4 regions of the Kitasatospora sp. NPDC001664 genome follow, and region 3 is predicted to be linked to each of the others. Evidence: riboswitches for the same ligand, from Rfam matches in the RefSeq annotation. Region 3 holds a riboswitch; each other region holds the start of a gene.

Evidence for each region. Region 3 has a riboswitch for cyclic di-AMP ahead of ACWCYY_RS00990 (glycoside hydrolase family 16 protein). Riboswitches for the same ligand answer to the same signal wherever they lie in the genome.
Region 1: linked by a shared signal. The riboswitch ahead of ACWCYY_RS15150 (transglycosylase family protein) and the one ahead of ACWCYY_RS00990 (glycoside hydrolase family 16 protein) in region 3 are both predicted to bind cyclic di-AMP.
Region 2: linked by a shared signal. The riboswitch ahead of ACWCYY_RS19820 (NlpC/P60 family protein) and the one ahead of ACWCYY_RS00990 (glycoside hydrolase family 16 protein) in region 3 are both predicted to bind cyclic di-AMP.
Region 4: linked by a shared signal. The riboswitch ahead of ACWCYY_RS08665 (M23 family metallopeptidase) and the one ahead of ACWCYY_RS00990 (glycoside hydrolase family 16 protein) in region 3 are both predicted to bind cyclic di-AMP.

What each region holds. Positions count from the first base shown of each region.
Region 1 covers NZ_JBSFGS010000009.1:148,577-156,077, forward strand. The annotation lists gene ACWCYY_RS15140 (SDR family NAD(P)-dependent oxidoreductase) at 1-250, opposite strand, end outside; gene ACWCYY_RS15145 (cytochrome P450 family protein) at 411-1,658, shown strand; cyclic di-AMP (ydaO/yuaA leader) riboswitch at 1,884-2,036, shown strand; gene ACWCYY_RS15150 (transglycosylase family protein) at 2,042-2,803, shown strand; gene eno (phosphopyruvate hydratase) at 2,998-4,284, shown strand; gene ACWCYY_RS15160 (FtsB family cell division protein) at 4,406-4,810, shown strand; gene ACWCYY_RS15165 (DUF501 domain-containing protein) at 4,847-5,503, shown strand; gene ACWCYY_RS15170 (Ppx/GppA phosphatase family protein) at 5,506-6,444, shown strand; gene ACWCYY_RS15175 (NAD(P)/FAD-dependent oxidoreductase) at 6,897-7,501, shown strand, end outside.
Region 2 covers NZ_JBSFGS010000013.1:70,522-78,022, reverse strand. The annotation lists gene ACWCYY_RS19830 (NYN domain-containing protein) at 1-1,171, shown strand, start outside; gene ACWCYY_RS19825 (C40 family peptidase) at 1,367-2,398, shown strand; cyclic di-AMP (ydaO/yuaA leader) riboswitch at 2,771-2,932, shown strand; gene ACWCYY_RS19820 (NlpC/P60 family protein) at 2,994-4,049, shown strand; gene ACWCYY_RS19815 (C40 family peptidase) at 4,267-5,322, shown strand; gene ACWCYY_RS19810 (hypothetical protein) at 5,319-6,575, shown strand; gene ACWCYY_RS19805 (glycosyltransferase 87 family protein) at 6,635-7,501, opposite strand, start outside.
Region 3 covers NZ_JBSFGS010000001.1:199,256-206,756, reverse strand. The annotation lists gene ACWCYY_RS01015 (allophanate hydrolase-related protein) at 1-55, opposite strand, end outside; gene aceB (malate synthase A) at 192-1,844, opposite strand; gene ACWCYY_RS01005 (IclR family transcriptional regulator) at 2,034-2,828, shown strand; gene ACWCYY_RS01000 (hypothetical protein) at 2,860-3,177, opposite strand; gene ACWCYY_RS00995 (hypothetical protein) at 3,259-3,726, shown strand; gene ACWCYY_RS00990 (glycoside hydrolase family 16 protein) at 3,728-4,909, opposite strand; cyclic di-AMP (ydaO/yuaA leader) riboswitch at 4,916-5,083, opposite strand; gene ACWCYY_RS00985 (esterase/lipase family protein) at 5,251-6,489, opposite strand; gene ACWCYY_RS00980 (ribonuclease domain-containing protein) at 6,693-7,088, shown strand; gene ACWCYY_RS00975 (hypothetical protein) at 7,148-7,459, opposite strand.
Region 4 covers NZ_JBSFGS010000004.1:352,147-359,647, reverse strand. The annotation lists gene ACWCYY_RS08680 (PP2C family protein-serine/threonine phosphatase) at 1-703, shown strand, start outside; gene ACWCYY_RS08675 (hypothetical protein) at 1,033-1,227, shown strand; gene ACWCYY_RS08670 (DUF6348 family protein) at 1,291-2,019, opposite strand; cyclic di-AMP (ydaO/yuaA leader) riboswitch at 2,389-2,538, shown strand; gene ACWCYY_RS08665 (M23 family metallopeptidase) at 2,541-3,566, shown strand; tRNA gene ACWCYY_RS08660 (tRNA-Gly) at 3,635-3,705, opposite strand; tRNA gene ACWCYY_RS08655 (tRNA-Pro) at 3,891-3,964, shown strand; gene tig (trigger factor) at 4,292-5,653, shown strand; gene ACWCYY_RS08645 (ATP-dependent Clp protease proteolytic subunit) at 5,874-6,491, shown strand; gene ACWCYY_RS08640 (ATP-dependent Clp protease proteolytic subunit) at 6,548-7,195, shown strand; gene clpX (ATP-dependent Clp protease ATP-binding subunit ClpX) at 7,437-7,501, shown strand, end outside.

The sequences.
Region 1 (7,501 bases), on a different contig from region 3:
TCGGGCCCAGGTGCTTGACCGCGGTGGAGACCAGGGCGGCCACGTCGGAGGGCTGCCGGACGTCGGCGCCCACCCCGACCACCGGGCAGCCCGGACGGTCCAGTTCGGTGGCCAGGTCCTCCGCCACGCCGGCCCGCTGATCGGCGATCAGCATCCCGGCCGCGCCGGCGGCGGCGAACCGCCGGGCCAGCCCGGCACCCGAACCGCCGTCCAGTACCGCGATGACCACCACTGCCCCGGTTACTCGCATGGGACTGCTCCTCCTTGAGCCGCGCCCGGCGGGACGCGCCGCACCGGCGTCCCTCCAAGTCCGTATCGGAGGATCGTAAGCACGCTCCGATCCTCCGCAAGAGCAATTACCCGCCAGGTGACCAGGCTCACTCATACTTCGGCGGGTTACCGTTCACACCATGCCGGACAGCCCCGCCCCGACCCAGCCCGCCCTCTTCACCTGGGAGTTCGCCGCCGATCCGTACCCCGCGTACGCCTGGCTGCGCGAGCACGCCCCGGTGCACCGCACCACGCTGCCCAGCGGGGTGGACGCCTGGCTGGTCACCCGGTACGCGGACGCCCGGCAGGCGCTGGCCGACGCCCGGCTCTCCAAGAACCCGGCGCACCACAGCGAGCAGGCCCACCGCACCGGCCGGGTCGGCATCCCGGGGGAGCGGCAGGCCGACCTGATGACCCATCTGCTGAACATCGACCCGCCGGACCACACCCGGCTGCGCCGGCTGGTCTCCAAGGCCTTCACCCCGCGCCGGGTGGCCGAGTTCCAGCCCCGGGTGCAGGAGCTGACCGACCGCCTGGTGGACGGCTTCGCGGCCCGCGGCGAGGCCGACCTGATCCACGAGTTCGCCTTCCCGCTGCCCATCTACGCGATCTGCGACCTGCTCGGCGTGCCGCCGGAGGACCAGGACGACCTGCGGGACTGGGCCGGGGCGATGATCCGTCACCACGGCGGCCAACGCGGCGGAGTGGGGCGGGCGGTGAAGAGGATCCGCGCCTACCTGCTGGAGCTGATCCACCGCAAGCGGGCCGACCTCGGCGACGACCTGATCTCCGGCCTGATCCGCGCCAGTGACCACGGTGAGCACCTGACGGAGAACGAGGCCGCCGCGATGGCCTTCATCCTGCTGTTCGCCGGCTTCGAGACCACCATCAACCTGATCGGCAACGGCACCTACGCCCTGCTGCGCGACCCGGAGCAGCGGGAGCTGCTGCAGGCGTCGCTGCGCCGGGGCGAGAGCGCGCTGCTGGAGACGGCGGTGGAGGAACTGCTGCGCTACGACGGCCCGGTGGAGCTGGCCACCTGGCGGTTCGCCACCAGCCCGCTGACCATCGGCGGGGTGGACATCCCGGTCGGCGACCCGGTGCTGGTGGTACTGGCGGCGGCCGACCGCGACCCGGCCCGGTTCGCGGCGGAGAACACCCTCGACCTCGCGCGCAAGGACAATCCGCACCTGGGTTTCGGCCACGGCATCCACTACTGCATCGGCGCCCCGCTGGCCCGGATGGAGGGTCAGCTCGCGCTCGCCGCCCTGCTGACCCGGCTGCCCGACCTGCAACTCGCCGCCGAGCCCGCTGACCTGCGCTGGCGCGGCGGCCTGATTATGCGCGGGCTGCGGGAGTTGCCGGTCCGCTTCACCCCGGAAGGCTGAACACCCGTTATCTGACGGCGTGTCGGTCATATCTGATCGACCGTGATCTGAATACACATCAATCCGGCCACAGGAGTACGGTTTGTGGACGACCCACCGCGCAGCGTGATTTCGGTGTGATGTGTTCGACATGAGCTTGTGATCGATCAGCTGATCTGCTTACCCTCCCTGGAGTCCGCAGCTGCGGACCCCGCGCGCGGAACGCCGAATCCTGCCCGCCGCGCTACCGGGACACCGACCAGACCCTTGGGCAGGGGCGGGGGACCCACACGTACGTCGCCGTCCCCCCACGGCTTGGGGTGAAGCCGCCTCACGGCGGCCGGGCCACCTCCCGGTCCGAACCCGACAGCTCACCTCGCAGGCGTGCGGAGAGGGACTTCTTCATGCTGTTTTCTGGTTCGGGCCGTCACCGTCGTCGTACCCAGGCCGAGAAGGCGATCGCCGTCGCGGGCGTCGCGGGCGTCGGCCTCGCCCTTCCGCTGATGGCCGCCACCGGCGCCCAGGCCGCACCCGTCTCGACCTGGGACAAGGTCGCCCAGTGCGAGAGCGGCGGAAACTGGTCGATCAACACCGGCAACGGCTTCTACGGCGGTCTGCAGTTCACCTCCAGCACCTGGGCCGGCTTCGGCGGCAAGGCCTACGCGCCGCAGGCCAACCAGGCCACCAAGGGCCAGCAGATCGCGGTCGCCGAGAAGGTGCTCGCCTCCCAGGGCCCCGGCGCCTGGCCGGTCTGCTCCGTGAAGGCGGGCCTGACCAAGGGCGGCGCCGCCGCCCAGGTCGACACCAACTCCGAGGCCAAGGCCTCCCGTTCGGAGACCCGCACGGCCGCGCCGAAGGCGGAGACCCCGAAGGCCGCCGCGCCCAAGACGGAGACCAAGAAGGCGGCGCCGAAGGCCGCCGAGACCACCAAGCCGGCGCCCAAGGTCGAGACCCCGAAGGCCGCCGCGCCGACGGTGAACGCCCCGAAGCACGCCGCGCCGAAGGCCCCGGCCACCGGCAGCTACACCGTCAAGTCCGGTGACACCCTGTCCGGCATCGCCGCCGCCAAGGGCCAGGACTGGCACCAGGTCTACCAGGCCAACAAGTCGGTCGTGGGTGGCAACCCCGACCTGATCTACCCCGGCCAGGTCCTCCAGCTGGGCTGATCCGACGCACCGTCATCACGGAGGGGCCGCACCGTTCGACGGTGCGGCCCCTCCGTGCCCGTCCCAGGTGAACTACCGGTGGGTAGGAAGGCCACGAGGTGAGACGGGACCAAGGTCAGCGTGGTCCCGGGGCCCGGTGCGGTTAGGCTCTGGTCGTAACGACTACACATCCCGCTTCCGCAAGGAGATGCCTCGTGCCGTCCATCGATGTCGTCGTAGCCCGCGAGATCCTCGACTCCCGTGGCAACCCCACGGTCGAGGTCGAGGTCGGTCTGGACGACGGCAGCACCGGCCGTGCCGCCGTCCCGTCGGGTGCCTCCACCGGCGCCTTCGAGGCGCTTGAGCTCCGCGACGGTGACAAGAACCGCTACTTCGGCAAGGGCGTCGAGAAGGCCGTCCTGGCCGTCATCGAGCAGATCGGCCCGGAGCTCGTCGGCTACGACGCCACCGAGCAGCGCCTGATCGACCAGGCCATGCTCGACCTGGACGCCACCCCGGACAAGTCCTCGCTCGGCGCCAACGCCATCCTGGGCGTCTCGCTCGCCGTGGCGCACGCCGCCTCCGAGGCCAGCGACCTGCCGCTGTTCCGCTACCTGGGCGGCCCGAACGCGCACGTCCTGCCCGTCCCGATGATGAACATCCTGAACGGTGGGTCGCACGCCGACTCCAACGTCGACATCCAGGAGTTCATGATCGCCCCGATCGGCGCGGAGTCCTTCTCCGAGGCCGTCCGCTGGGGCGTCGAGGTCTACCACACGCTCAAGGGCGTCCTGAAGGAGCGCGGCCTCTCCACCGGCCTGGGCGACGAGGGCGGCTTCGCGCCGAACCTGGACTCCAACCGCGAGGCCCTGGACCTCATCACCGAGGCCATCAAGAAGGCCGGCTACACCCCGGGCAAGGACGTCGCGCTGGCGCTCGACGTGGCCGCCTCCGAGTTCTACAAGGACGGCGCCTACCAGTTCGAGGGCAAGGCGATCTCCTCCGCCGAGCTCATCGACTACTACGCCGAGCTGGTCGCCGCGTACCCGCTGGTCTCCATCGAGGACCCGCTGGACGAGTCCGACTGGGACGGCTGGAAGGCCATGACCGACAAGCTGGGCGACAAGGTCCAGCTGGTCGGTGACGACCTGTTCGTCACCAACCCGGCCCGCCTGGCCCGCGGCATCGAGACCGGCACCGCCAACGCGCTGCTGGTGAAGGTCAACCAGATCGGTTCGCTGACCGAGACCCTGGACGCCGTCGAGCTGGCCCAGCGCAACGGCTACCGCTGCATGATGTCGCACCGCTCCGGCGAGACCGAGGACGTCACCATCGCCGACCTGGCCGTCGCCACCAACTGCGGCCAGATCAAGACCGGTGCCCCGGCCCGCTCCGAGCGCGTCGCCAAGTACAACCAGCTGCTGCGCATCGAGGAGATCCTCGACGACGCCGCCGAGTACGCGGGCCGCGGGGCCTTCCCCCGGTTCAAGGCCGAGGCCTGAGCGACCCGGGGCTGACACTCAGCCAGCTGTGCCCGGTGCCCCGGCTCCCACCCCGTAGGGTGGTGGGCCGGGGCACCGGCGTGTGGATGGAGGGGTACCGGCGATGTGGAAGATTCCGGGCTTGGCGGCGCGACCGCGCTTCACCAGCCGCGCCACCGTGCTGGTGCTGGTCCTCTGCTCGCTGGTGGCGATCCTCGCCTACCCCACCCGGCAGTACATCGCGCAGCGCTCGGAGATCAACGCCCAGCGGGCCAAGGCCGAGCACGCCAGGGCCCAGGTGGAGAAGCTCAGCCGGGAGAAGGCGCGCTGGCAGGACCCGGAGTTCGTGAAGGCCCAGGCCCGCCAACGGCTGCACTACGCGATGCCCGGCGAGACCCCGTTCATCTCGGTGGACCCGGCCCCGCCGGCCACCAAGTCCTCCTCGGCCGACGGTGCGTCAGCTCCACAGGCCAAGGCCGCCCAGCCCTGGTACGCCAGCGTCTGGGACTCGGTCGACCAGGCCGACACCACCCCCGTCCCGCGCTAGGCGCAGCAGCACACCCCCAGAGGCAGTAGCAATCCCATGACTGACACCCCCTCGACCGACACCCCCCTGGTCGACGACCAGGACGTCGCCGCCATCGCGGCCCAGCTCGGCCGGGTGCCGCGCGGCCTGCGCGGCGTGGCCCACCGCTGCCCGTGCGGCAACCCGGACGTGGTGGAGACCGCGCCCCGGCTGCCCGACGGCACGCCGTTCCCGACCCTCTACTACCTGACCTGCCCCAAGGCCGCCTCGCTGATCGGCACCCTGGAGGCGGACGGCGTGATGAAGGAGCAGACCGCCCGGCTGGCCGAGGACCCGGAGCTGGCGGCGGCCTACCAGAAGGCGCACGAGGACTACATCGCGCGCCGGGACGCCATCGAGGTGCTGGAGGGCTTCCCGAGCGCCGGCGGCATGCCGGACCGGGTGAAGTGCCTGCACGTGCTGGTCGGCCACTCGCTGGCCGCCGGGGAGGGCGTCAACCCGCTCGGCGACGAGGCGATCGCGATGCTGGAGGACTGGTGGGCCAAGGGCCCCTGCGTCTCCCCGGCCGAGGTCGAGGAGGCCGGTGCCCGGGTGCTGAGGAACCGCGCCAAGGACCAGGACCACGCGGCCGTGATCGCCGCCAAGGAGCAGCTGACCGCCGAGCGCGCCGCCAAGAAGGCCGCCGCCGAGGCCGAGCAGGGGGAGTCCGAGTGAGCGTGACCAGGGTGGGGGCCATCGACTGCGGCACCAACTCGATCCGGCTGCTGGTGGCCGACCTGGACCCGGAGACCGGGGAGATCACCGACCTGGACCGCCGGATGGTGATCAACCGGCTGGGCCAGGGCGTGGACCGCACCGGCCGCCTGGCCCCCGAGGCGCTGGAGCGCACCTTCGCCGCCTGCCGCGAGTACGCCGCGGTGCTGGCCGAGCACGGGGTCGGCCCGGACCGGCTGCGGTTCGTGGCCACCAGCGCCTCCCGGGACGCCGAGAACAGCGCCGAGTACGTGGCCGGGGTCAAGGAGATCCTGGGCGTGGAGCCGACCGTGGTGAGCGGCGAGGAGGAGGCCCGGCTCTCCTTCACCGGCGCCACCAAGGAGCTGACCGGTGGTCAGTTCCCCTCCCCCTACCTGGTCTTCGACCTCGGCGGCGGCTCCACCGAGTTCGTGCTCGGCGGGGAGTCCGTGGAGGCGGCCCGGTCGGTGGACATCGGCTGCGTCCGGCTGACCGAGCGGCACTTCGAGGGCGGCGCCGGCGTGCCGACCGAGGAGCAGACCGCCCGGGCCAGGGCCGACGTGGAGGCCGCGCTGGACCGGGCCGCCGAGGTGGTCCCGCTGACCACCGCGGCCACCCTGGTCGGCCTGGCGGGCACCGTCACCACCGTGGCGGGCATCGCGCTGGAGCTGCCGGAGTACGACTCGGCCCGGATCCACCACGCCCGGCTGACGGTCGGGCAGGTCCGCGAGACCGCCCACCGGCTGCTGGCCATGGACCACGCCGAGCGGGCCGCGATCCCGGTCATGCACCCGGGCCGGGTGGACGTGATCGGCGCCGGGGCGCTGGTGCTGCTGGAGATCATGGAGCGCACCGGGGCCGCCGAGCTGGTGGTCAGCGAGCACGACATCCTGGACGGCGTCGCCTGGAGCCTGGTCTCCTGACGCCCCGTCGGGAGCCCTCCCGACGCCCCTGCGAGCGGCCCCGGAGCGCCTGGATGGCACCCGGGGCCGCCCGCTGCACCGGGTGTCGCAAGAACCTTCGTGAATTTCTTCACATGGCGAACCAGCCTTTCGTCGCACTCGGCGGTCCGGTCTGTCCGATATGCGGGACCGAAGGCCTCTGGTGGGCCGCGCTCGATGGTTCGAAGGTGGGCATCGGGCTGGGTAGTGGAATCGAAACAGCGGGCCGGGAACCGGGACCGGATCGGGATCGTTGCTGCTCAGCGACGGGGTTTCGCACGGGTACCGTTCGAGCGGACCGGGAACGCCGTCGGGCCGGGGTGAGGTGACACGGTGGGGCCCGGAGTGTGGCCGCGCAGTGTAGCAGACGGTGTCCAGAGGCTTGTGACGGGCCTCACGAAGGTGCCCCCGAACGGGGGTGGATACTTTCGGATATGAGCACCACGGAGCGTCCTCGCATCCTGATCGTCGGCGGTGGTTACGTCGGCCTGTATGCCGCGATGCGCATTCTCAAGAAGATGCGCTACGGCGAAGCGACCGTCACGGTCGTCGACCCGCGGTCGTACATGACGTACCTGCCCTTCCTTCCCGAGGCGGCCGGCGGCAACGTCGCGCCTCGCAACCTCGTCGCGCCGCTGCGCAGCGCCCTCAAGAAGGCGGAGGTGCTCACCGGTGCGGTCACCGGTGTGGACCACGCCCGCAAGGTCGCCACCATCCAGCCCGCAGCGGGCGACTCCTACGAGCTGTCCTTCGACTACCTGGTCGTCGCCACCGGCTCGGTCTCCCGCACCTTCCCGATCCCCGGTCTGGCCGAGCACGGCATCGGCATGAAGACCGTGGAGGAGGCCATCAGCCTCCGCAACCACGTGATGGCGCAGCTGGACCGCGCCGAGTCCACCACGGACGAGGCGATCCGCCGCAAGGCCCTCACCTTCGTGGTCATCGGCGGCGGCTTCGCCGGCATCGAGACCATCGCGGAGATCGAGGACATGGCGCGCGACGCCGCCAAGATCTACCGCACCGTCAGCCGCGACGACAT
Region 2 (7,501 bases), on a different contig from region 3:
GGCCAAGTACGCGGCCACCGCGCTGGCCGCCGCGCTGGAGGCGGACCCGGCCTTCCGGCAGCGGATAGCCGAACGCCTGCGGCTGGGTCAGCCCGATCTGGTGAAGGCGTTGGAGTCGGGCAGCGTGCCGGGCGCGGCCGATCCGATGGACGTGGCCGCCGCCGCCTACCTGGTCCGCCCGGCGGGCTGGGCCGCGCTGGTGGCGGAGGCCGGGGAGCAGGCCGAGCGGGCCGGCGCCGAGGGGGCGGCGGCCGAGGCCGAGCGGCTGGTGGAGAAGCTCCAGGAGGAGCTGGCGGAGGCCAGGGCCCACGCCCGGGCCGACCTCGACCGGCAGCGCGCCGAGGGCGAGGGGGTGCGGCGCGAGGCGGAGTCGCTGCGCAAGAAGGTGCGGAGCCTGGAGAGCGACACCCGGCGGGCGCAGGCCGAGGCCCGCAAGGCGCAGGCCGAGTTGGCGGAGGCCAGGGCCGCCGCGTCCGCCGAACTGAGCGCCGCCGAGGCGGAGTCCCGGCGGCTGCGGCACCGGATCACCGAGCTGGAGGGCGCGCTGGAGACCGGCCGCCGTTCGGTCCGGGAGGGCCGCAGCGTCGAGGACATGCGGCTGCGGCTGCTGCTGGACACGGTGCTGCAGTCGGCCCAGGGCCTCCAGCGGGAGCTGGCGCTGCCGGTGACGCAGCTCCATCCCGCCGATCTGGTGGACGCGGTGGTACCGGGCTCGGCCTCGCCGCACGACGTGGCCCGGCGGGCGCTGGCCGAGGACGATCCGGCGCTGCTGGACCAGTTGCTGGCGATCCCTCAGGTGCACCTGGTGGTGGACGGCTACAACGTGACGAAGACCGGGTACCCGACGCTGCCGCTGGAGCAGCAGCGGATGCGGCTGTTGGGCGGGCTGGCGATGCTGGCCCAGCGCACCCAGGCCGAGGTGACCTGCGTGTTCGACGGTCAGGACCTGGACGCTCCGGTCATCATGGCGCCGCCGCGCGGCGTGCGGGTGCGGTTCAGCCGGACCGGCGAGACGGCGGACGAGCTGATCCGCCGGCTGGTGCGGGCCGAGCCGCAGGGGCGGCCGGTGGTGGTGGTCTCCACCGACAAGGAGGTGGCGGACGGCGTGAAGAAGGCGGGTGCGCGCCCGGTCTCCTCGATGCTGCTGCTCCGGCGGCTGTCCAGGCCGTGAACTCTTCTGATGTCCGGTCAGGGGAGCGTGGCGCGTTTGTGTCCGTCTCGTGAAAGCCGCTGTGCGTAGGGAAGTTCGTCCCGGTAGGGGAGTGGCGCGACGGCTCCTGACTCACTAGGGTCAGGCGTCAAACCTATTTTCTGGACTATCGCTCGAACGGGTGGGCGTCCAGGAGTGCTGAAGGAGTTCGTCACCTTGGCTTCCCACCGCCGTCCCAAGCAGCCGAGCCGCGCACGGGTCATCGTGCTCACCGCCGCCGCTGCGACCGCGGTCGCCGTCTCCGCCCAGTCCGGTGCCTACGCGGCCCCCGCGAAGCCGACCAAGGACGAGGTCAAGGCCCAGGTCGACAAGCTCTACGAAGAGGGCGAGCAGGCCGCCGAGCGCTACAACGGCGCCAAGGAGCGGGCCGACCAGCTGCGCAAGCAGGCCGACCAGCTGCAGGACCAGGTGGCCCGCGGCCAGGAGCAGATGACGCAGCTCCAGACCGGCCTGGCCGCCGTGGCGGCGGACGAGTACCGCAACGGCGGGGTCGACCCGTCGGTGGCGCTGATGCTCGCCTCCGACCCGGACGGCTACCTGAGCAAGGCCTCCAGCGCCGACCAGGTCAACCAGACCCAGGCGCAGACCCTGCGCTCGCTCCAGGACCAGCAGCGCCGGCTGGACCAGCAGAAGGCCGAGGCCGCCTCGGTGCTGGCCGAGCTGGACCGCAACACCAAGGCCCTGAACGACTCCAAGAACGAGGTCCAGCGCAAGCTGCAGGAGGCCAAGAACCTCCTCAACCAGCTGAGCGCCGCCGACCGCGCCGCCATCACCAGCGGCGACCGCTCCTCCCGCGGTGCCACCCGGATCGACCCGAGCACCCTGCCGCCGGCCGCCGGCTACGCGGGCGTCGCGATGAACGCCGCGCTCAGCAAGCAGGGCCGCGCGTACGTCTGGGGCGCCACCGGCCCGAACAACTTCGACTGCTCCGGCCTGATGGTCTGGGCCTACGCGCAGGCCGGCGTCTCGCTGCCGCGCACCTCGCAGTCGCAGGCCAGCGTCGGCACCAACGTGGGCAACGACGTGGCCAACGCCCAGCCGGGCGACCTGATCATCTATCACAGCGACGCGCACCACGTCGGCATGTACATCGGCAACGGCATGATGGTGCACGCGCCGCGCACCGGTGACGTGGTCAAGGTGGCCCCCGCCAACGTGATGCCGATCAAGACCATCCGCCGCGTCTGACGGCCGGTCAGCCGAGCACGGCATAACGGACATCTGGTGTGAGCCGGGGCAACTGACGCCCCGTGACACGCCCGGGCCCGCCGGAATCCCGCTGTGATGTGGGACACCTCCGGCGGGCCCTCCGTCGTCTCCGGAGGGCGAAATCTCAGCTCACCGTGCATTCGTGATCACGGTCGGTCGCAATCACAAATGCACTTGGACTTTCTTCCGTCTTTTTTCTTACAAGGATTTGAACCGATCACGGTTGGGTTACTAGGGTCATTGTCGAACCACCGCACTGTCGATCGTCCAGCCTGGGCGGCGGCGGTGGTTACCGCCGAGTTCGAGACGCAGCGGGGCAGGGAGAGTTGACTGCCCGACAGGGGACCCCCGAGGGGGTGGCTGCCGATCGGAGCCGGGGAACCACGTTCCTCGGGGTGAATCGGCGTCAGGCCGGCCGGTCCGTCGCGAGACGGTGCGGGGGTGAGACGTCGTAGGGCTACCTTCCAGCCCGAACCCGTCAGCTCACCCGGTAGGCGGACGTAGGAAGAAGGAGCCCGCCTTCGTGGCGTCCCATCGTCGTCCCAAGCCTGCCAGTCGTACCCGCGTCTCGATCATGACGGCCGCCGCTGCCGCCGCCGTGGTCCTCTCCAGCCAGACCGGAGCGCACGCCGACCCGCAGCCCTCCAAGGACGAGGTCAAGAGCCAGATCGACCAGCTCAACGAGCAGGCCGAGGTCACGACCGAGCAGTTCAACGCGAACACCGAGAAGCAGCAGGCCCTGCAGACCCAGGTCGGCCACCTCCAGGACGAGGTGGCGCGCGGTCAGGAGCAGGTGAACGCCCTCCAGGCCAGCCTCGGTGAGATCGCCGCCGAGCAGTACCGCAGCGGTGGGATATCCCCGACCGTCCAGCTGATGCTCTCCAGCAGCCCGGACGCCTTCCTCGGCCAGGCCGGTGCGATCAACCAGGTCGGCGTCTCGCAGGCCGACGCGCTGAAGCAGCTGAAGACCGAGCAGGACAAGCTCGACCAGCAGAAGGCCGAGACCCAGGGCAAGCTGGCCGACCTGGAGAAGACCAGCCAGCAGCTGAAGGCCCAGAAGGAGGACGTCCAGGGCAAGTTGGCGAAGGCCCAGGCCCTGTACGACTCGCTGGACGCGGCCGAGAAGCAGAAGATCCGCGAGGCCGAGCAGAAGGCCGCCGCCGAGGCGAGCGCCAAGGCCGCCGCGGCGAAGTCCGCGGCCAAGCCGCAGTCCTCCGGCGGTGACGAGCGCGCCTCCCGTTCGGAGAGCCGCACCGACCTGAGCTCCCTCCCGGCCGGCTCCTTCGCCGCGACCGTGGTCGCCGCCGCCGAGGCGCAGATCGGCAAGCCCTACGGCTGGGGCGACACCGGCCCGGACTCCTTCGACTGCTCCGGCCTGATGGTCTGGTCGTTCAAGAAGGCCGGGATCTCGCTGCCGCGCACCTCGCAGTCGCAGGCCGGCGCCGGCACCAACATCGGCACCAACATCGCCGACGCCAAGCCCGGCGACCTGATCATCTACTACGGCGACCGGCACCACGTCGGCCTGTACGTCGGCGGCGGCCAGATCGTGCACGCCCCGCGCACCGGCACCCTGGTCCGGCACGAGTCCGCCACGGTGATGCCGATCAACGCGATCGTCCGGGTCTGACCCACCCGAACGTCCTACAGCCCGCAGGCCCGGCCCCGTGCCGGGCCTGCGGCGTTTCCCGACGGTGGATCAGCTGTCCGATTAGTGGTCAAATATTCGTCCCTGTAGGGGTTTGGACTAGATCGCCGCGACTCGCTAACGTCTGCCCCCGGACCTCCGTCAGGACGCCCGCCCACCTGGTCGGCGGCGGTGGCCCGGCCGCACAGGAGCCGCCGCCGTGTCTCGTTCCCCCCTGCCGGCCGCCCGCCGGCTGACCCGCGCGCTGGTGCTCACCGCCGCCGCCACCACGGTGCTCGGCGTGGCGGCGGCCGGGGGCGCGGCCGCCGCGCCCGGCGCCCCGGCCGAGCCGACCTCGCGCAAGGACGTCAAGGCCCAGGTCGACCAGATCTACGAGGAGGCCGAGCAGGCCTCCGAGCGCGCCAACGCCGCCCAGGAGCAGCAGCGCGTCCTGCAGGCCGAGACCGGCACCCTCCAGGACCAGGTGGCCGCCGCCCAGGAGGAGCTCAACCGGCTGCGCTCCGACCTCGGTTCGGTGGCCGCCGCCCAGTACCGGGCGGGCGGCATCGACCCGGCCGTGCAGCTGATGCTGGACTCCGACCCGGCCGGCTACCTCTACCGGGCCCGCACCCTGGACCAGGTCAGCGAACGGCAGAACGACACCTTGCGCCAGGTGATCGACCGTCAGCGCCGGCTGGACCAGCGCCGCGCCGAGACCTCGGCCAAGCTGGCCGAGCTGGAGTCGGTGCGGCGCACCCTGGCGGAGAGCAAGCAGGAGATCCGCCAGCGCCTGGCCAAGGCGCAGCGGCTGCTGAACGGTCTGGGCGCCACCGAGCGGGCCCGGCTCCAGGCGGACGACGCCCGGGACGCCGAGCGCCGCGCGGCCCGCGGCGGGGAGCGGGTGGACCTCGGCAACCTCCCGGCCGCCTCCGGCCGGGCCGCCGCCGCGCTGGCCGCCGCCGCCAGCAAGATCGGCTCGCCCTACGTGTACGGTTCCACCGGCCCCCGCACCTTCGACTGCTCGGGTCTGATGTACTGGAGCTGGCGGCAGGCCGGAGTGACCCTGCCGCGGACCTCGCAGCAGCAAGCCAACGCGGGCCAGCGGATCAGTCTGGCCGACGCCCGCCCGGGAGACCTGGTGATCTTCTACAGGGACATGCACCACGTCGGCATGTACGCCGGCGGCGGTGTCGTGGTGCACGCGCCCTACCCCGGCGCCCGGGTGCGCTACGAGAGCGTCAACGCGATGCCCGTCACCGGAGTCGTCCGGGTATGACAGCAGCCGGTGGCCGGAGTGCGTCCGGCTCCGCCCCGCCGCTCTCCCGCCGGGCCGCGCTGCTGCTCGCGGCCGCCGGGCTGGTGCAGCTCTCCCCGCCCCGCGGCCGGTCGGCCGCCCCGGTGTTCTCCGGGCCGACGGCGGCGGCCACCGTGCCCGCCGTCCGGCCCGAGCTGGAGGCGCTGCTGGCCGACCGCGCCCGCGCGCTGCTGCGGCACGACGCGGCCGCTCTGCCCGCGGGGGAGGCCGGGCAGGCCGCGCTGCGCCGGCTGGCCGATCTTCCGCTGGCCGAACTCTCGTACCGCATCACCGAGTTCACGGAGCCGGCGGGCACCGGCGTGACCCTCACGGCCGAGCTCGGCTGGCGGGTCGCGGAGTACGACGAGTACCCGGCGGTGCTGCGGCGCCGGCTCTCCTTCGAACGGGGCACCGGAGGCTGGCGGCTGACGCAGGAGCAGCCCGAGGGCCCCGCCGCCCCCTGGGACCTCGGCCCGGTCTCGGTGGCGCCGGGCCGGCACTGCCTGGTGTTCGGCCAGGCCGCCCCGGCCGAGCTGGCCCGGACGGCGGCCGCCGCCGACCAGGCGGTGCCGCTGGTCGGTGAGGTCTGGGGCGCGGGCTGGCCCGGGAAGCTGCTGATCGGCCACCCGGCCACCGCCGAGCAGTTCGACCGGCTGCTCGGCACCCCCGCCGGGCAGTACGCCGGGATAGCCGCCGTCACCACCGCCGCGGCCGGGGCCCCGGTGCGCACCCCGGCCGACCGGATCCTGATCAACCCGCAGGCCTACGCGGGCCTGAGCGACCTGGGCCGCCGGGTGGTCACCGCGCACGAGATCACCCACGTGGCCACCCGCGCCGACACCAAGCCGTGGACCCCGCTCTGGCTCTCCGAGGGCGTGGCCGACCACACCGGCTACCGGGGCACCGACCGCACCCCGCAGCAGATCGCCCCCGAACTGGCGAAGGCCGCCGCGGCCCGGGGCTTCTCCCCGAAGCTGCCCGCCGACGCCGACTTCACGGCCGGGGCCACCGGGATCGCGCTGGCCTACGAACTGGCCTGGTCCGCCTGCGACCTGATGGTCCGCCGCTTCGGCGAGCGCCGGCTGGTCGCCCTCTACCGCGCGAACGCCGCGGCGGGCCCGGCCACCACCCGCGAGGAGTGGCTGGACGGCCTGCTGCGCACCACCCTCGGCCTCGGCCTGGACGAGTTCACCCGCCTGTGGGCCGACGACCTGCACCAGCGCTTCGCGCACTGACACGCCCCGAGCCGAAGGGCGCCCCGAGCCGCGCCCGGAGGCGAGCGGGCGAGTACCAGTCAGCGCGGGACGGCGGGCTTGTCGACGTCGTCCAGCAGGTCCTGCTCGTAGGCGATGCCGGGCCGCACCGGGTAGCCGGCGGGGGCGGCCGGCTCCAGGGCGCGCGGCGGCAGCACCAGGGTCCTGGTCTGCCCCGGGACCTTGGTGGAGAGCCAGAGGCGACGGCAGGAGAGCACCGCGGCGGCCAGCAGCGTCAGGTTCCGCGCCGTCAGGACGGCCACGCCCCAGGGCTCGCTGGCGACGACCTGGCCGAACAGGATCGGGAACTCCAGCATGGTCAGCAGCGTGGTGACCAGGACCAGCACCGCCACCGGCCGCTGGCTGGTGCCGCGCACGGTCAGGCAGACGGCCGCGACGCCGACGATCCAGACCATGTACTGCGGGCTGATCACCCGGCTGGTCACGGTGAAGACCAGCAGCGCCGCGAGCGCCGCGTCGTAGGTGGTGGCCGAGGTCCAGCGGCGGGCCCGCAGCCGCCAGAACAGCAGCCAGCCGAAGCCGCCGACCGAGGCGGCCAGCGCCAGCTTGGTGATCACCGGCACCCACGGCCCGAGCATCTCCACCGAGCCGTAGTTCATCTTCACCTCGCCCTGCCAGCCGCCGAAGATCCGGGCGTAGTGCAGCGGCAGCGCGCCGAGCGACTCCACCTCGATGCCCCGGTCGCGCTGGAACTTGAGGAACTCGAAGGCACCGTTCATCCCCGCCGTGAGCAGGAAGCCGAGCGCGCTGAACGAGGCGATCGCCGCCGTCCAGGAGCGCCGGGTGCGGCGGCCCTTCGGGGTGCCGAGCAGGGCCAGCACCGGCCAGACCTTCACCAGCCCGCCGAGGCCGAGCAGCGCCCCGCCCAGGCCCGGGCGGCGCAGCAG
Region 3 (7,501 bases):
AGGCGTGGAACGGGCCGCCGACCATGGCCTGGCCGTTGAAGAAGATGCGTGCCATGTGCGTGAAGTTCCTTCCGTGACAAGGCCGTACGGCCACCCGCTTCCGAGGGTGGCCGTACGGTTCGTACTAATCGGCGCGGCCAGTGCTCCAGCACGGCAGGCGGCAGGGCGGCCGCGCCTCGCTAGATTGGTGATCAGTCGAGCAGCGGCAGCGCGGGCAGGGTGAGGAAGTCGACGAACTCCTCGGCCAGCGAGACCTGTTCGAACAGCCGGGCGGCCTCGGCCCAGCGCCCACCGGCGTACGCGGCCTCGCCCAGCTCGGCCTTCAGCGCGTCCAGTTCCTCGGCCACCAGCCGGCGGACCAGCTCGGCGCTGGCCTTCTCGCCGGTGTCGGCGAGGACCACGTCGTTGCGGATCCACTGCCAGATCTGCGAACGGGAGATCTCGGCGGTGGCGGCGTCCTCCATCATGTTGAAGATGCCGACCGCGCCGAGCCCGCGCAGCCAGGCCTCGATGTAGCGGACGCCGACCTGGACGGCGTTGTGCAGTCCGGCCTCGGTGCAGCTGCCGCCCGCACCGGCGATGTCCAGCAGCTGAGCGGCCGTCACCGGCTCGGCCGGGCCGGGGTTCTCCTTCTGGTTCGGCCGCTCGCCGAGCACCGCGTCGAAGGAGGCCCGGGCGACCGGGACCAGGTCGGGGTGGGCGACCCAGGAGCCGTCGAAGCCGTTGCCGGCCTCGCGGTCCTTGTCGGCCTTGACCTTGGCCAGCGCGGCGGCGTTGACCTCGGGGTCGCGGCGGGAGGGGATGAAGGCGGCCATGCCGCCGATCGCGTGGGCGCCGCGCTTGTGGCAGGTCTGCACCAGCAGGCGGGTGTAGGCGGCCATGAACGGCGCGGCCATGGTGACCGAGTTCCGGTCCGGGAGGATGTAGTGCTCCCCGGCGTCCCGGAAGTTCTTCACGATGGAGAACAGGTAGTCCCACCGGCCGGCGTTCAACCCGGCGGCGTGGTCGCGGAGTTCGTAGAGGATCTCGTCCATCTCGAACGCGGCGGTGATGGTCTCGATCAGCACCGTGGCGCGGATGGTGCCGTGCGGGATGCCGAGCGCGGCCTGCGCGTGGGTGAAGACCTCGTTCCAGAGCCGGGCTTCCAGGTGGCTCTCGGTCTTCGGCAGGTAGAAGTACGGGCCCGAGTTCGGGTCCGCCTCGCCCTTGGCGATCAGCCGGGCCGCGTTGTGGAAGAAGTACAGGCCGAAGTCGAAGAGGCCGCCGGAGACCGGCGCGCCGTCGACCAGCAGGTGGGTCTCGTCCAGGTGCCAGCCGCGGGGGCGGACCACGACGGTGGCCAGCTCGGCGGCGGGCTTGAGGGCGTAGGACTTGCCGGCCTCGGTGGTGAAGTCGATCCGGCCCTCGTAGGCGTCGATCAAGTTGACCTGACCGCTGACCACGTTCTCCCAGGTGGGGGCGGTGGCGTCCTCGAAGTCGGCGAGCCAGACCTTGGCACCCGAGTTGAGCGCGTTGATGACCATCTTGCGGTCCGTCGGGCCGGTGATCTCGACCCGGCGGTCCTGGAGCGCGCGGGGAGCGGGGGCGACCTTCCAGTCACCGGCGCGGACCTCGGCGGTCTCCGGGAGGAAGTCGAGGGTGCCCGCGGCCGCGATCTCGGCGCGCCGGGCCTTGCGGCGGGCCAGCAGTTCCTGCCGGCGGCCTTCGAAGGCGCGGTGGAGGCCGACCACGAAGGAGACGGCCTCGGGAGTGAGCACCTCCTCGCTGCGGGGGACGCGCGGACCGGCGACAGTGACGACCGGAGCGGCGGAGGGGGCGCCGACGGGGTCCTGGTCTGCAGCCATGGGCAGAACACTCCTTGGACAGTTGAGCCAGCAGGGAGGCTCCGGTGGGTGCCTCCTCGATACCGACCCACCTACTGGCGGGTTCGGTTCTGTAAGGTGGAGACTAGTTTCCGCGATACAGAATTTCAACGGTTTGTTGAGGTAGATCGCCGGGACTCTACTCCTCCTCCACAGCAGAAGGGAACGCCGGTGGCCACCACCCCCGCTGCAGCACCGTCCGGGGCCGAGCGAGCCGGCGGCGGCGTCCAGTCCGTCGAGCGCGCCTTCCAGCTGCTCGAAGCACTCGCCGACTCCGGCGGCATCGCGACCCTGAGCGAGCTCTCCGCCAGCTCCGGCCTGCCGATGCCGACCATCCACCGCCTGATCCGTACCCTCGTGCAGCAGGGCTATGTCCGCCAGGACACCGCCCGCCGCTACACCCTCGGCCCGCGGCTGATCCGCCTCGGCGAGACCTCAGGCCGCCTGCTGGGCAGCTGGGCCCGCCCGTACCTGGCCGAGCTGATGGAGGCCACCGGGGAGACCGCCAACCTCGCGGTGCTGGAGGGCGGCGAGGTGGTCTACGTCGGCCAGGTACAGTCCCGCCGCTCGATGCGGATGTTCACCGAGGTCGGCCGCCGGGTGCAGCCGCACTGCACCGGCGTCGGCAAGGCGCTGCTGGCCCAGTTGGACGAGCCCGAGGCCCGCGCGGTGCTCGGCACCCAGCCGCTCCAGTCGCACACGCCGTACACCGTCACCGACCCGGACGAGCTCTTCGCCCAACTGGCCCACGCCCGGGCCTCCGGCTACGTGGTGGACGACCAGGAGCAGGAGATCGGCGTGCGCTGCATCGCGGTCGCCGTCCCCGGCGCACCGACCCCCACCGCCCTCTCGGTCTCCGGCCCGGAGGCCCGGATCCGGGCCCTGGAGGCACAGGCCGGGGAGAGCTCGCTGGTCCCCGTGATGCGCCAGATCGCGACCCGACTCGGTCAGGTCCTCGCCCCCTGACGTCAGGTCAGGCCCGCCCGACCTCCCGGCCTCAGTCCGGATCGAGGTCGGGCGGGCCCGCCTGTGCCGCCGTCAGCTGGAAGACCGTCAGCTCCGGCTCCACGCCCACCTCGCGGAACAGCCGCGGCGCGGCGGCCAGCTTCGGATCCGCCCGGACGGCCTCCAGGGTGGCCTTGTCCCGCCACAGGCTCTGCACCCGCCAGCGGCCACCCGGGCCGCGCAGCAGCTCCGTCCTGATCAGCCCCTCCGGCAGCGCCCCTGCCACCAACTCCCGGTACGACGTCACGAGTTGGGCCTCCTTCTCGGGGCCGACCACCCCGGAGACCTCGCTCAACACCTGTCCGGACACCGTCCGCACCTCCATCTCTCCCGGACACTCTGCCGATACATTCTGTGCAGTTGGCGACACGGAGAGCGAACGGAGTGGACCATGGGTGGACGGAAGCTGACGGTGGTGCTGGCCGCAGCCGCAGCGCTGGTGCTGGGGGTGACCGTGCCGGCGAGCGCGGCGCCCTCGAACTCGGACCTGGAGGTGGTCCGGCTGGACCCCGAGGCGGCTCCACCCGGTGGCACCACGACGGTGCACGGATTCGTCGCCAACGGGGGCCCCGACCGGACCGAGTCGCCCTTCACGGTGGTGCTGACGGTCCCCGAGGGCTTCACCTTCGAGGGCCCGACCTTCCCGACCGACTGCACCCTCACGGCCGGGAACCACGCGCTGACCTGCACCTTCGGCGCCGGCCTGCCTCAGTACCGGACCGCGACGGTCCTCGCCCCCGTCCGGGTGGACACGGACGTGCCCCCCGGCACGACGGCCGAGGGGCAGGTGACGGTGGTCAGCGCGGACGACACGGACCTCACGAACAACTCCACGCCGTTCACGCTCTCCGTGAGCTGACTCAGCGGTAGACGCGGACCCAGTCCGCGGCGAAGTCGATCGGTGCGGTGCCGGACGGCGCCGGGTGGTACTTCCCGGCACCCACCGAGAGGTTGAGGATCAGGTAGGCGGACCAGTCGGCCCCCACGCCCTGGTTGTCGGAGAAGACCTTGACGCCGTTCACGTACCAGTCGACGGAGTTCGCACCGTAGTACGTGCCGATGGTGACCCACTTCTCGTGGCCGATCGCGGTGGCGTCGGTGAGGTACTTCTGGCCCGACCTGACGTGGTTGGTCAGCTCCAGCAGCGCGGCGTTGTCCGGGTGGTACTCGAAGGTGTCGATCTCCCCGTTGCCGTTCTTCCAGGTCCACAGCGCGGGCCACGCGCCCGCCTCGGAGGGCAGCTGCACCCGGGCCTCGGCGTAGTCGCCGGTCCGCACCTGGAAGCCCTGCGAGGAGTACTCGGTGGTGAGCAGTCCGGTGTCCCAGGCCTGCTTGCCGTTCTCCAGGGTGTGCGCGGAGGGCTTGGCGGTGAAGGTGGCCACACCGTTCGCGACCGAGACGCCGGACGGGTTCAGCCAGTCCAGCTTGTTGTCGTCGGGGTTGTGGTTGCCGTAACGGTAGCTGCTGCTGCGGTCGTTGACCCACTTGCTGCCGAGCGCGACGGGAGCGTCGAACTCCTCCGACCAGGTCAGCGCCTTGCCCGGCACGGGCGAACCACCCGGGGTCGGGGTCGGGGTGGGCGTCGGAGTGGGCGTGGGAGTGGGCGTGGGGGTCGGGGTCGGGGTCACCGAGGCACCGCCGACGGTCAGCTGACGGGACGGCAGGTTGTGCCAGCCCCCGTTCTGGTCCTGCCAGAAGCCGAACTGGGTGTACGTCCCGGCCGGCAGCGCCCGGGCGCCACTGGTGAAGGTCACCCCGCCCGGGCAGATCCGCACGTTGCTCGCGTTGCCGGGGAAGTCGAGGTTGCGGCCGGCCGCGTCCCGGACGCCGACGCCGAGGGTCTTGGCGGTGAAGCAGGAGCCGGAGTGCACGGTCAGGCTGGCCCGGCCGGCCACATCCGCGGCCAGGGTGTTCGGGCTGAGCCGGTCCTGGGTGACGACGGTGACGGCCTCGGCCTGGCCGGCCAGCGGGGCGGCGGCGATCAGCGGGACGGCCACCAGGGCGGCCGCGCCGAGGCGCGCGGGAGTGACGGAGAAGCGCATGGGCAGGAGTCCTCTTTCGACGCCTGCGAGGTGAGCTGTCGGGTTCGGGCATGAGGGAACGCCCGGCCGCCCGTGAGCGGCTTCACCCCGAGTGCCCCTGCGCCGAGTGGGCGGGCAGGGGTCACGGACTGACCTGGTTCCCCCGCTCCTGCCCGTACTCGGTGTGGTCGAGTGACCGTCGACGGGCAGGCAGGACTCGGCGCCCCGGCGACGGCGTCCGCTCGTACGCGGACAACTCCCTGCAGGCTAGGCGGCGACCCGCCGAGCGACAACGAGACGTCCCTCACAGGACCCGGCCCACCGGTCGCAGCCGACCCCTTGGGCGGATACCGTTCCGCTCCTCAGGACAGCCAGGCGGCGACCTGGGCGGCGGCGGCCGGAGCCCAACCGAGTTCGAGGTGGTTGAGGTCGGTGAGCAGCCTGGTGCCGCCGACGGTCCGGATGCCGGTGGTGTCGAGGGCGCTGGCGGTGAGGACGATGCCGTCGCTCGGGCCGCGGTTCTCGTTGAGCAGGCCGGGGAGGTCGGCGGAGCCGCCGGCCAGCAGGTAGGCCGGGACGGCGGCCGGGGTGCCCGCGGCCTGCAGCGGGGCGATCAGCGAACCGGCGTCGATCGCGGCCTGGATGCCCTGGCCGGCGGTGTAGTAGCCCTGGCCGCCGTAGTAGGTGGTCCACCAGTCCTGGGTGAGCTGGTCCACGCCGTACCGCCCGTCCCAGCGGGCCAGCAGCTGGCGCTGGCCGGGGAAGCAGTCGGAGCCGTTGACCGGCAGCACGCCGAGGCAGGGCTGGGAGGTGTAGGTGCCGTAGCAGGTCATCCAGAGGTGCGGGGAGGGTGCGTTGGCGGTGCCCCCGCAGGCGGGCCAGGTGGCCAGCGAGAAGCTCCAGCCGTGGGCGTAGACGTAGTCGAGGCCGCCGTTGGGGCCACCGAGGGTGACCAGCCGGCGGACGTCTCCGGGGTAGGCCCGCCCCCAGGACGGCCGGACCGAGGAGGCCCAACTCCGGGCCGCCACTTCGCCCTTGCTCCAGGCGACCAGGTCGACCTGGCCCACGCCGAGCCGGTCCCGGATCACCGCGACGGCGTCCCCGACCGCCTGGGCCTGCATCAGGTTGTCACCGTGCTTGTGGGCGAACCCGATCGCGAAGACCCGGTGCCCGGCGGCGGCCAGCTGCTGCGCCAGCCCGGTCGAAGGGCAGCTCGCCGCACCGCAGTTGCCGCTCTCGGCGGGGTTGGCCCAGGCCCGGTCCGCGTTGTCGTTGGCCCCGTGCACCAGCAGGACGGCGGACTTGGCGCCGGTGTCCCAGCCGGCGGCCGAGTAGAGCAGGAAGCGGGCCGAGGAGGGGCGCTTCACCCCGCCGAAGTAGCTGACCCGGGCGCCGTCCTGGTCACCGCGGCCGTCCGCGGGGAACTGCTCGGCGCGGAACCCGGTGGTGGTGTCGTACCAACGCTCCACCTTGGCCCAGCCGTTGCCGGGTGCGGAGTACGTCGCCTCCAGCTTCAGGTACGCGGGGGTCGCGGCGGCGGCCGGACCGAGGCCCAGCGCCAGGGCGGCGCAGCTGAGCAGCAGTACGAGGAGTCGTCTCACAGGGAGCTCCAGCCTGGTGGGGGGCAGGGGTCCGGCCACGGTAGGCGGACCGGCACCGCTCCCCCATGGCACGGTCACACATCCGGCACCTGCGCCGCATGGCGGCAACCCACAAGTCACGTGGATTCACGGCGAGTTACCCGTCGGTGAAGTGTTTCCGCAACGCTTCCTCCGGGACCTGACAAACCCTCAGACTGAAAAACATGCGAATCACTCTACGCGCGTTGAAGACCCGTGCCGCTTCCGTCGCCGCCGTCGGTCTGCTCACCCTCGCCCCCACCGCCGTGTTCGCCACCGACGCCTCCGCCACCGTCAGCGGGAGCATCTGCCACACCGCCCTCCCGGCCGAGGGCCGCACCACCGTCAAGCTGATCGACCAGGGCGGCCCGTTCCCCTACAGCCAGGACGGCATCGTCTTCCAGAACCGCGAGGGCGTGCTCCCGAAGCAGACCACCGGCTACTACCACGAGTACACCGTGAAGACCCCGGGCTCCTCGACCCGCGGCGCCCGCCGCATCGTCACCGGCAAGGTCTTCCACGAGGACTACTACACCGCCGACCACTACGCGACCTTCTACAAGGTCAACTTCGGCTGCTGACGCCCCACTTCACCCACCGGCCGCCCGCCCCACTTCCCCGGGGGCGGGCGGTCGCGCGGTCAGCTCGGGACGGGCCGCGCCGGACGCGGCGCACGCTGACTGAGCCCCATCAGGCCGAACCCGACCAGCAAGAACACGTTGCCGATCATCACCAGGCCCATCCGGAAGCCGAACTCGCCGACCAGCAGCCCGAACACCGCCTGCCAGACCAGGGCGAAGGCCGACACCAGCTGGGCCCAACCGTGCAGCCGGGGACGGCGGACGTACCTCCGGTTCAGCGGGAGCATCCAGCCCCGCGTCAGCGTCGCGATCCCCGACCCGGCGAGGAAGACCGCCACCAGCAGAGGCGGAACTGCGAGATACACCTTCACGATTCGCTCCCCGCACCCCGGACACGCTCCGGAGCGCAGCGC
Region 4 (7,501 bases), on a different contig from region 3:
GCTGAGGGTGCAGAGCCGGGTGCCCCCGCTGCCCGAGGGCTGGTCGGCGGACATGGCGCTGCGCCCGGCCGGCGGCCAGTCCTTCTCGGGCGACTTCGTGGTGGCGGCCCGCACCGGGCCGGGCCGCCGGGTGCTGGAGGTGGTGCTGGCGGACGTCTCCGGCAAGGGCATGGACGCCGGTTCGCGCGCCCTGCTGCTCTCCGGTGCGTTCGGCGGCCTGCTGGGCTCGCTCCCGGCGCACGAGTTCCTGCCCGCGGCCAACGGCTACCTGCTCCGCCAGGACTGGGACGAGGGCTTCGCCACCGCCGTCCACCTGGTGCTCGACCTGGACACCGGCGAGTACGAGCTGCTCTCGGCCGGCCACCTGCCCGGCATGCAGCGGCACGCCGGCACCGGCCGCTGGGACGTGATGGAGGCCCCCGAGGGCGGGCTGCTCGGGGTGTACGACGGCGCCAAGTTCGAGGGCGTGCGCGGCCGGTTGGACCGCGGCGACGTGCTGATGCTCTGCACCGACGGCATGGTGGAGGTGCCCGGCCGTGACCTCACCGAGGGCATGGACCGGCTGATGGGCGAGGCGGACCGGCTGGTCGGGGGCGCCCCGTTCGCCCAACTCGGCGGCCGCGGCTCGGCGGTGAAGCTCATCGAGTCGGTGGCCAAGGACGTCAACGACGACCGCGCGGTCCTGCTGCTCTGGCGGGGCTGACCGACTGTCAAGTCCCGACGCCGATCTTCGGCCATTCCTGGGGCATAGTCCGGAAAGTGGATCTAGGACCGCCCGGAGCCGTCAAGTGCCAGTTGGGGCGGCCCTGCCGACGGACCGTCAGGCCTGCTCGGCTATCGTCTCGGTCGGCGGAAATTCGTCTCACATCGCAGGATCTTCGGGGCCTGCTCACGGCAAGTCCTTTACGCAGTCCGCACGAACGACCACACTGAGTCCGGGTGGGACGGTCGGTTCTCGGGGGGTCCGGGGGATTGCTCGGGGGATTGGGCCCGCCACGAAACTCGCTACGTAGAAAGAGGAAGTGAGTCCGGGTGGCCTTCTCCGTCTCAGCCCTGGTCCTGTTCGGCATCATCTGCGTGATCTTCATCCGCAACAAGCAGTTGAAGACCAGCCATGCCATCATCGCCGCGCTCTTCGGCTTCATGCTGAGCCAGTCCACGGCGGCCAAGCCGATCCAGGACTTCCTCAGCCAGCTCGCGCAGACCATCTCCTCGGTCGCCAGCTGAGCAGCCGCCACCCCGGCCGGCCCGGCCGGGAGGCGTCCGGTCGCGGGCCCGCCTGACGGTGGGTCAGCGCCGTCCCCGCCACCAGCGCGCGAATCTTCCGCGCGGTGGTGCGGGCGCCGCCGCGCGCTCCGGCAGTGCCTCGGGCTCGGGCGCGAACACCAGGAACAGCCGCGCCCAGCAGAGCCGTTCGCCGCGCGGCCAGTCCTGTGCGCGCAGGGCCCGCGAGGCCGCGCTGCTGACCCGGCCGTTCACCCGCACCTCGGCCACGTCGTGGCCGGCCTTGCCGCCGAAGAACAGCTTCACGCCGTTGACCTGGCCGGGCACCAGCTCCGGCAGCACGGCGGCGGCCAGCGCGGGGGAGGAGTGCTGCTCCGCGAGCCAGTCGGCGAGCAGCTCCGAGCCGGTGCCGAAGGTGGCCGCCGGGCTCTGCACCACCCGCCAGCCGGGGAACTCGGGAGTGCTGAACGCGTGCCCGCCGTCCAGGAGTTGGAGCACGGCGGTGGCGGTGGTGCCGGCCCAGATCATCACCGCGTTGTCGAGCTGCTCGGCGTCGTCGCCGCCGAAGCCCGCCGCGCAGTCCCAGACCACCGGACCGTCGCCCCGGCCGAGCTGGAGGACGTAGCCGAGGTCGACGTGGCCGGTGGTGCCCCGCTCGGCGTGGTCGCGGACCGCCACGGCGGTGGTGCCGGGCCCCCGGACCACCGCACCGTCCACGGTGAACTCCAGGCCCAGGCGGGCCATCTCGCGGACCACTCCGCGTCGGATGACGGCCAGCCGCTCCTCGTGGGGCACGGGCGGATCTCCTCGGTGCCGCCCGGACGGCGGCGCTCTGTTCTCGAACGGGAACCTCGAACGGCGAGCGTATCGGCCTGGCGTGACCGGTGTCACGGCGCCTGCCGACGGAGCGCGCAGGGCCGTACCCGGACCGTCGCATTCGACACCCTGCGTGCACGGAGGATCGGCCCAGGGTCAGCGATCATGGCCGCCAAGGGCCGAAGTCCCCGGCCCGGAGTGACTTTGGTCCCGCCCGATCGTCGTTGATCGTTCAACCCGGGGTTGCCAGCGGCCGGGGCGATGGGCTTAGCTGCGGATCCAGTCCGGCGGATCGACCGGACGGGCCCACCGGGTGGAACGCCGAGTCCTGCCACCACCCGGAGCCTCGAACCAGCACAGCCATGGCAGGAGTGGGGGACCCACAGGTAAGTCGCCGTACCGGTACGCCGGTCCGGCTAGGGGTGAAGCCGCGCCAGCGGCCGGGCATCTCCAGCCCGAACCCGACAGCTCACCTCACAGGCGTCGGAGAGGAAAGCCCCATGGGCAAGCACCGTCGCGTCCAGCTGTCCCGTCTGACCCGCATCGCGGTCGCCACCGGTGTGGTCGGTGCCGCGTTCGCCGTCCCGGTCAGCGCCGCCAGCGCGCACCAGAGCCACACCCCGGCCGCCGCCCCCGAGGCCGCCGCCGTCACCGCCGTGGTGGCCGAGTCCGCCCCGGCGGCCGCGCCCGCCGAGGCTCCGGCCGCCGCTCCGGCCGCCGAGGCCAAGGCCTACCAGGTCGTCAGCGGCGACACCCTCTCGAAGATCGCCTCCGCCCAGCAGGTCGACGGCGGCTGGCAGAAGCTCTACCAGGACAACCGGTCCGTCATCGGCGGCAACCCGGACCTGATCTACCCGGGCCAGAACCTCTCGCTCGCGGGCAAGGCCGCGGCCGCCGCCCCGGCGCCGGCCCAGACCCCGGCCCCGCAGCAGCAGTCCAAGAGCACCGAGTCCGCGGACACCACCAAGGCCTCGCGCTCCAAGGCCTCCACCCCGGCCCCGAAGGCCGCGACCCCCAAGGCCGCCGCCCCGCAGGCCGCGGCTCCGAAGGCCGCCGCCCCCAAGGCCGCCGCCCCGAAGGCCGCCGCGCCCAAGGCCGAGACCTCCACCACCGTCGCCTCCGGCGGCTACGTGGCCCCGGTCAGCGGCGGCACCTCCACCGCGTACCACGCCTCCGGCTCCAGCTGGTCCAGCGGCTACCACACCGGTGTGGACTTCCGCGCCTCCACCGGCACCAGCGTGAAGGCCATCACCTCGGGCACCGTGGTCAAGGCCGGCAACGGCGGCGCCTATGGCAACGAGGTCGTCATCCGCCACGCGGACGGCAAGTACTCCGAGTACGCCCACCTCTCCTCGATCGGCGTCTCGGCCGGCCAGACCGTCTCGGCCGGCCAGCAGATCGGCCTCTCGGGTGCCACCGGCAACGTGACCGGCCCGCACCTGCACTTCGAGGTCCGCACCGGCGCCTCCTACGGCTCCGACGTCGACCCGGTCGCGTACCTGCGCGCCCACGGCGTCAACGTCTGAGAGGACTGAGACGACGTCAGAAAGGCTCCGGCCCCCGGTCAGTGACCGGGGGCCGGAGCCTTTCGCGGAGCGGGTGACGAGAATCGAACTCGCGTGACCAGTTTGGAAGACTGGGGCTCTACCATTGAGCTACACCCGCACAGGACGCCCCGTGGCCGCGTGCTGCGGTCCCGAGGACAGGGTCAGCGTACCTGGTCGGGTCGGCTGCTCGCACACCGCTTTCGCGCTCCGGCACGTCGGGGCCGCCCGCCGGGACCGTCAACGGCCGCCCGTGGGAACGGCCGTGGGGGTGTGGGGTGGCGTGTACGCTTCCTCTCGGCACCACGGGGTGTGGCGCAGTTTGGTAGCGCGTCCGCTTTGGGAGCGGAAGGCCGTCGGTTCGAATCCGGCCACCCCGACAGTGCGGCAGGGTCTCGTCCGAAGGCGGGGCCCTGTTGGCGTCCCGGGGGCCGTCCGGGGGTCCTCGCGCGGGGCCCCGTCATCCGTGTGGCAGCACCCTGGCGTCCGCCTTTCGTGCTACCGGTAGGATGGGCGGCTGGCGGTAGTCCCTGCGCAGGTCCGTGCAGGTCAACCGCCCGAGGGCGAGGAGTCAAGCTCACCGTCCACCCCCTTGTACGGGAGATGCAGCTCCAACCGCCCATCGCCCGTCTCGCCCGCACCGCGCCCGGCCCGCCGGCCGGCAACGGCGGAGACAACCTGACCGCAAGCCCATAGGAGACCCAACCGTGAAGAGCGCCGTCGAGACTCTGAACCCGACCCGGGTTCGACTCACCGTCGAGGTGCCTTTCGAGGAGCTCAAGCCGAGCCTCGACGCGGCCTACAAGAAGATCAACTCGCAGGTCTCTGTCCCGGGCTTCCGCAAGGGCAAGATTCCGGCCAAGGTGATCGACCAGCGCTTCGGTCGCGCCGCCGTGCTGGAGGAGGCCGTCAACGACGCGCTGCCGCGCTTCTACACGCAGGCCGTCGACGAGGGCAAGATCGAGGTCCTCGGTCAGCCCGAGATCACCGACATCCAGGGCGTCGAGAACCTGGCCGACGGTGGTGACCTCACCTTCGTGGCCGAGGTCGACGTCCGCCCGGAGATCACCCTGCCCGACTTCGCCGGCATCGAGGTGACCGTCGACCCGATCGTGGTCGAGGACGCCGACGTGGAGAAGTCCCTGGAGCAGCTGCGCGAGCGCTTCTCCTCGGTCAAGGACGTCGAGCGCGCCGCCGCCGAGGGCGACGTCGTGATCGTCGACCTGGAGGCCAAGGTCGACGGTGAGGTGCCGGAGGACGGCACCGCCACCGGCGTCAGCTACGAGATCGGCTCGGGCCGCCTGCTGGACGGCATCGACGAGGCCGTCGTCGGCCTCTCGGCCGGCGAGACCAAGACCTTCACCACCGAGCTCAAGGGCGGCACCCAGGCCGGCAAGAGCTCCGAGGTGACCGTCACCGTCACCACCGTCCAGGAGAAGGAACTCCCGGAGCTGGACGACGAGTTCGCGCAGCTGGCGAGCGAGTTCGACACCCTGGAGGACCTGAAGGCCGACTCCCGCAAGCGCCTGGAGCGCATGCGTGAGTTCGACCAGGCCACCCAGGCCCAGGAGCGGGTCCTCGACGAGCTGCTGAAGCTGGTCGAGATGGAGTACCCGGAGAAGCTCCTCAAGGACGAGGTCGAGACCCGCAAGCACAACCTCGAGCACCACCAGCTCGAGCCGATGGGCCTCACCCTCGAGACCTACCTCGCCACCCAGGACAAGTCCCTCGAGGACTACTCCAAGGAGACCGAGGAGCAGGCCAAGAAGGGCATCAAGACCCAGTTCGTGCTCGACGAGATCGTCGACAAGGAGAAGCTGGGCGTCAACCAGGACGAGCTCACCGAGCACCTGGTCCGCCGCGCGGCCGGCTCCGGCATGACCCCGGACCAGTTCGCCCAGCAGGTCGTCCAGGCCAACCAGGTCCCGCTGCTGGTCGGCGAGGTCGCCCGCGGCAAGGCGCTGGCCCTGGTCGTCGAGCAGGCCAAGGTCACCGACACCAACGGTGAGGTCGTCTCCTTCGAGGACGACGAGGAGACCGAGGAGTCGGCGGAGACCACCGAGGCCTGAGCCTCCGGCGCTTCCCGCACCACGGTCTGACCCACGGTCAGAGAACGGCCCGGACACCCCGTCAGGGGGGTCCGGGCCGTTCCCGTAACCGCTTCCGGACCCTGCGCTCACAGCGAACAGTTCCGCGCGGGGGATTCGGAGGAGGGGCCTGCGCGTTAGGGTCCATAGACAGCGACAATTCGACTGAGCAGGTGGCTAAGTGACGTTCCCGCAGATGCAGATGCCTGGCCTGATGGCGCCGCACGCCGCCGCTGGTGACGTGCTCGGCGGCCTGGGGGACCAGGTCTACAACCGGCTGCTCAACGAGCGCATCATCTTCCTCGGCCAGCAGGTCGACGACGACATCGCCAACAAGATCACCGCCCAGCTCCTCCTCCTGGCCGCGGACCCGGAGAAGGACATCTACCTGTACATCAACTCGCCGGGCGGCTCGATCACGGCGGGCATGGCGATCTACGACACCATGCAGTACATCAAGAACGACGTGGTCACCATCGCGATGGGCATGGCCGCCTCGATGGGCCAGTTCCTGCTGACGGCCGGCGCCAAGGGCAAGCGCTTCTCGCTGCCGAACGCCAACATCCTGATGCACCAGCCCTCGGCCGGCCTCGGCGGCTCCGCCACCGACATCAAGATCCAGGCCGAGCAGCTGCTCCGCACCAAGAAGCGGATGTCCGAGCTGATCGCCGCGCACAGCGGCCAGTCCTTCGAGCGGGTCACCGCGGACTCCGACCGGGACCGCTGGTTCACCCCGGAGGAGGCCAAGGAGTACGGCCTGATCGACTCGATCATGCACAGCGCCGCGGACGTTCCCGGCGGCGGCGGCACCGGCGCCTGATCCGGCACCGGCAGCCAGACCCAACCGACCGTCACGCTTCGGAGGACACACCCCCCATGTACAACGCGCGCACCGAGCTCACCGCCCCCCGGGCCGAGGGCCGTTACATCGTTCCGCGCTTCGTCGAGCGCACCTCGCAGGGCATCCGCGAGTACGACCCGTACGCCAAGCTCTTCGAGGAGCGCATCATCTTCCTCGGCTCCCAGGTGGACGACGTCTCGGCCAACGACATCATGGCGCAGCTGCTCTGCCTGGAGTCGATGGACCCGGACCGCGAGATCCAGATGTACATCAACTCGCCCGGCGGCTCCTTCACGGCGCTCACCGCGATCTACGACACCATGCAGTACGTGAAGCCGGACATCACCACCGTCTGCATGGGCCAGGCGGCCTCCGCGGCGGCCGTGCTGCTGGCCGCGGGCACCCCCGGCAAGCGGATGGCGCTGCCGAACGCCCGCATCCTGATCCACCAGCCCTACACCGAGACCGGCCGCGGCCAGGTCTCCGACCTGGAGATCCAGGCCAAGGAGATCTTCCGGATGCGCGAGCAGCTGGAGGAGATGCTCTCCAAGCACTCCAACAAGCCGGTCGAGCAGGTCCGCGACGACATCGAGCGGGACAAGATCCTGACGGCCGAGGAGGCCCTCGAGTACGGCCTGATCGACCAGATCATCTCCACCCGGAAGTCCTCGCTGACCTCCTGAGCCCCCTGTGGCTCCTGGGGCGGGGCACGGCGGTCCGCCGTGTCCCGCCCCTTCCTTCGACGGCATCTGTTCGGTATCAATTCGCCCAGGGCGTACGGCAGACCTGTCGAAGACGGCGGAATTACCGGCTCGGCAGAGTACCGTCGGATTAGCGAGACCGGCCGCCGCTGCGCGGTCAGGATCGCCTCACAGCACCAGGCCCCGGACCCCCGCGGGGCCCCTGGCGAAGGGGAAGCACCTCGTGGCACGCATCGGAGACGGTGGCGACCTGCTCAAGTGCTCGTTCTGCGGCAAGTCCCAGAAGCA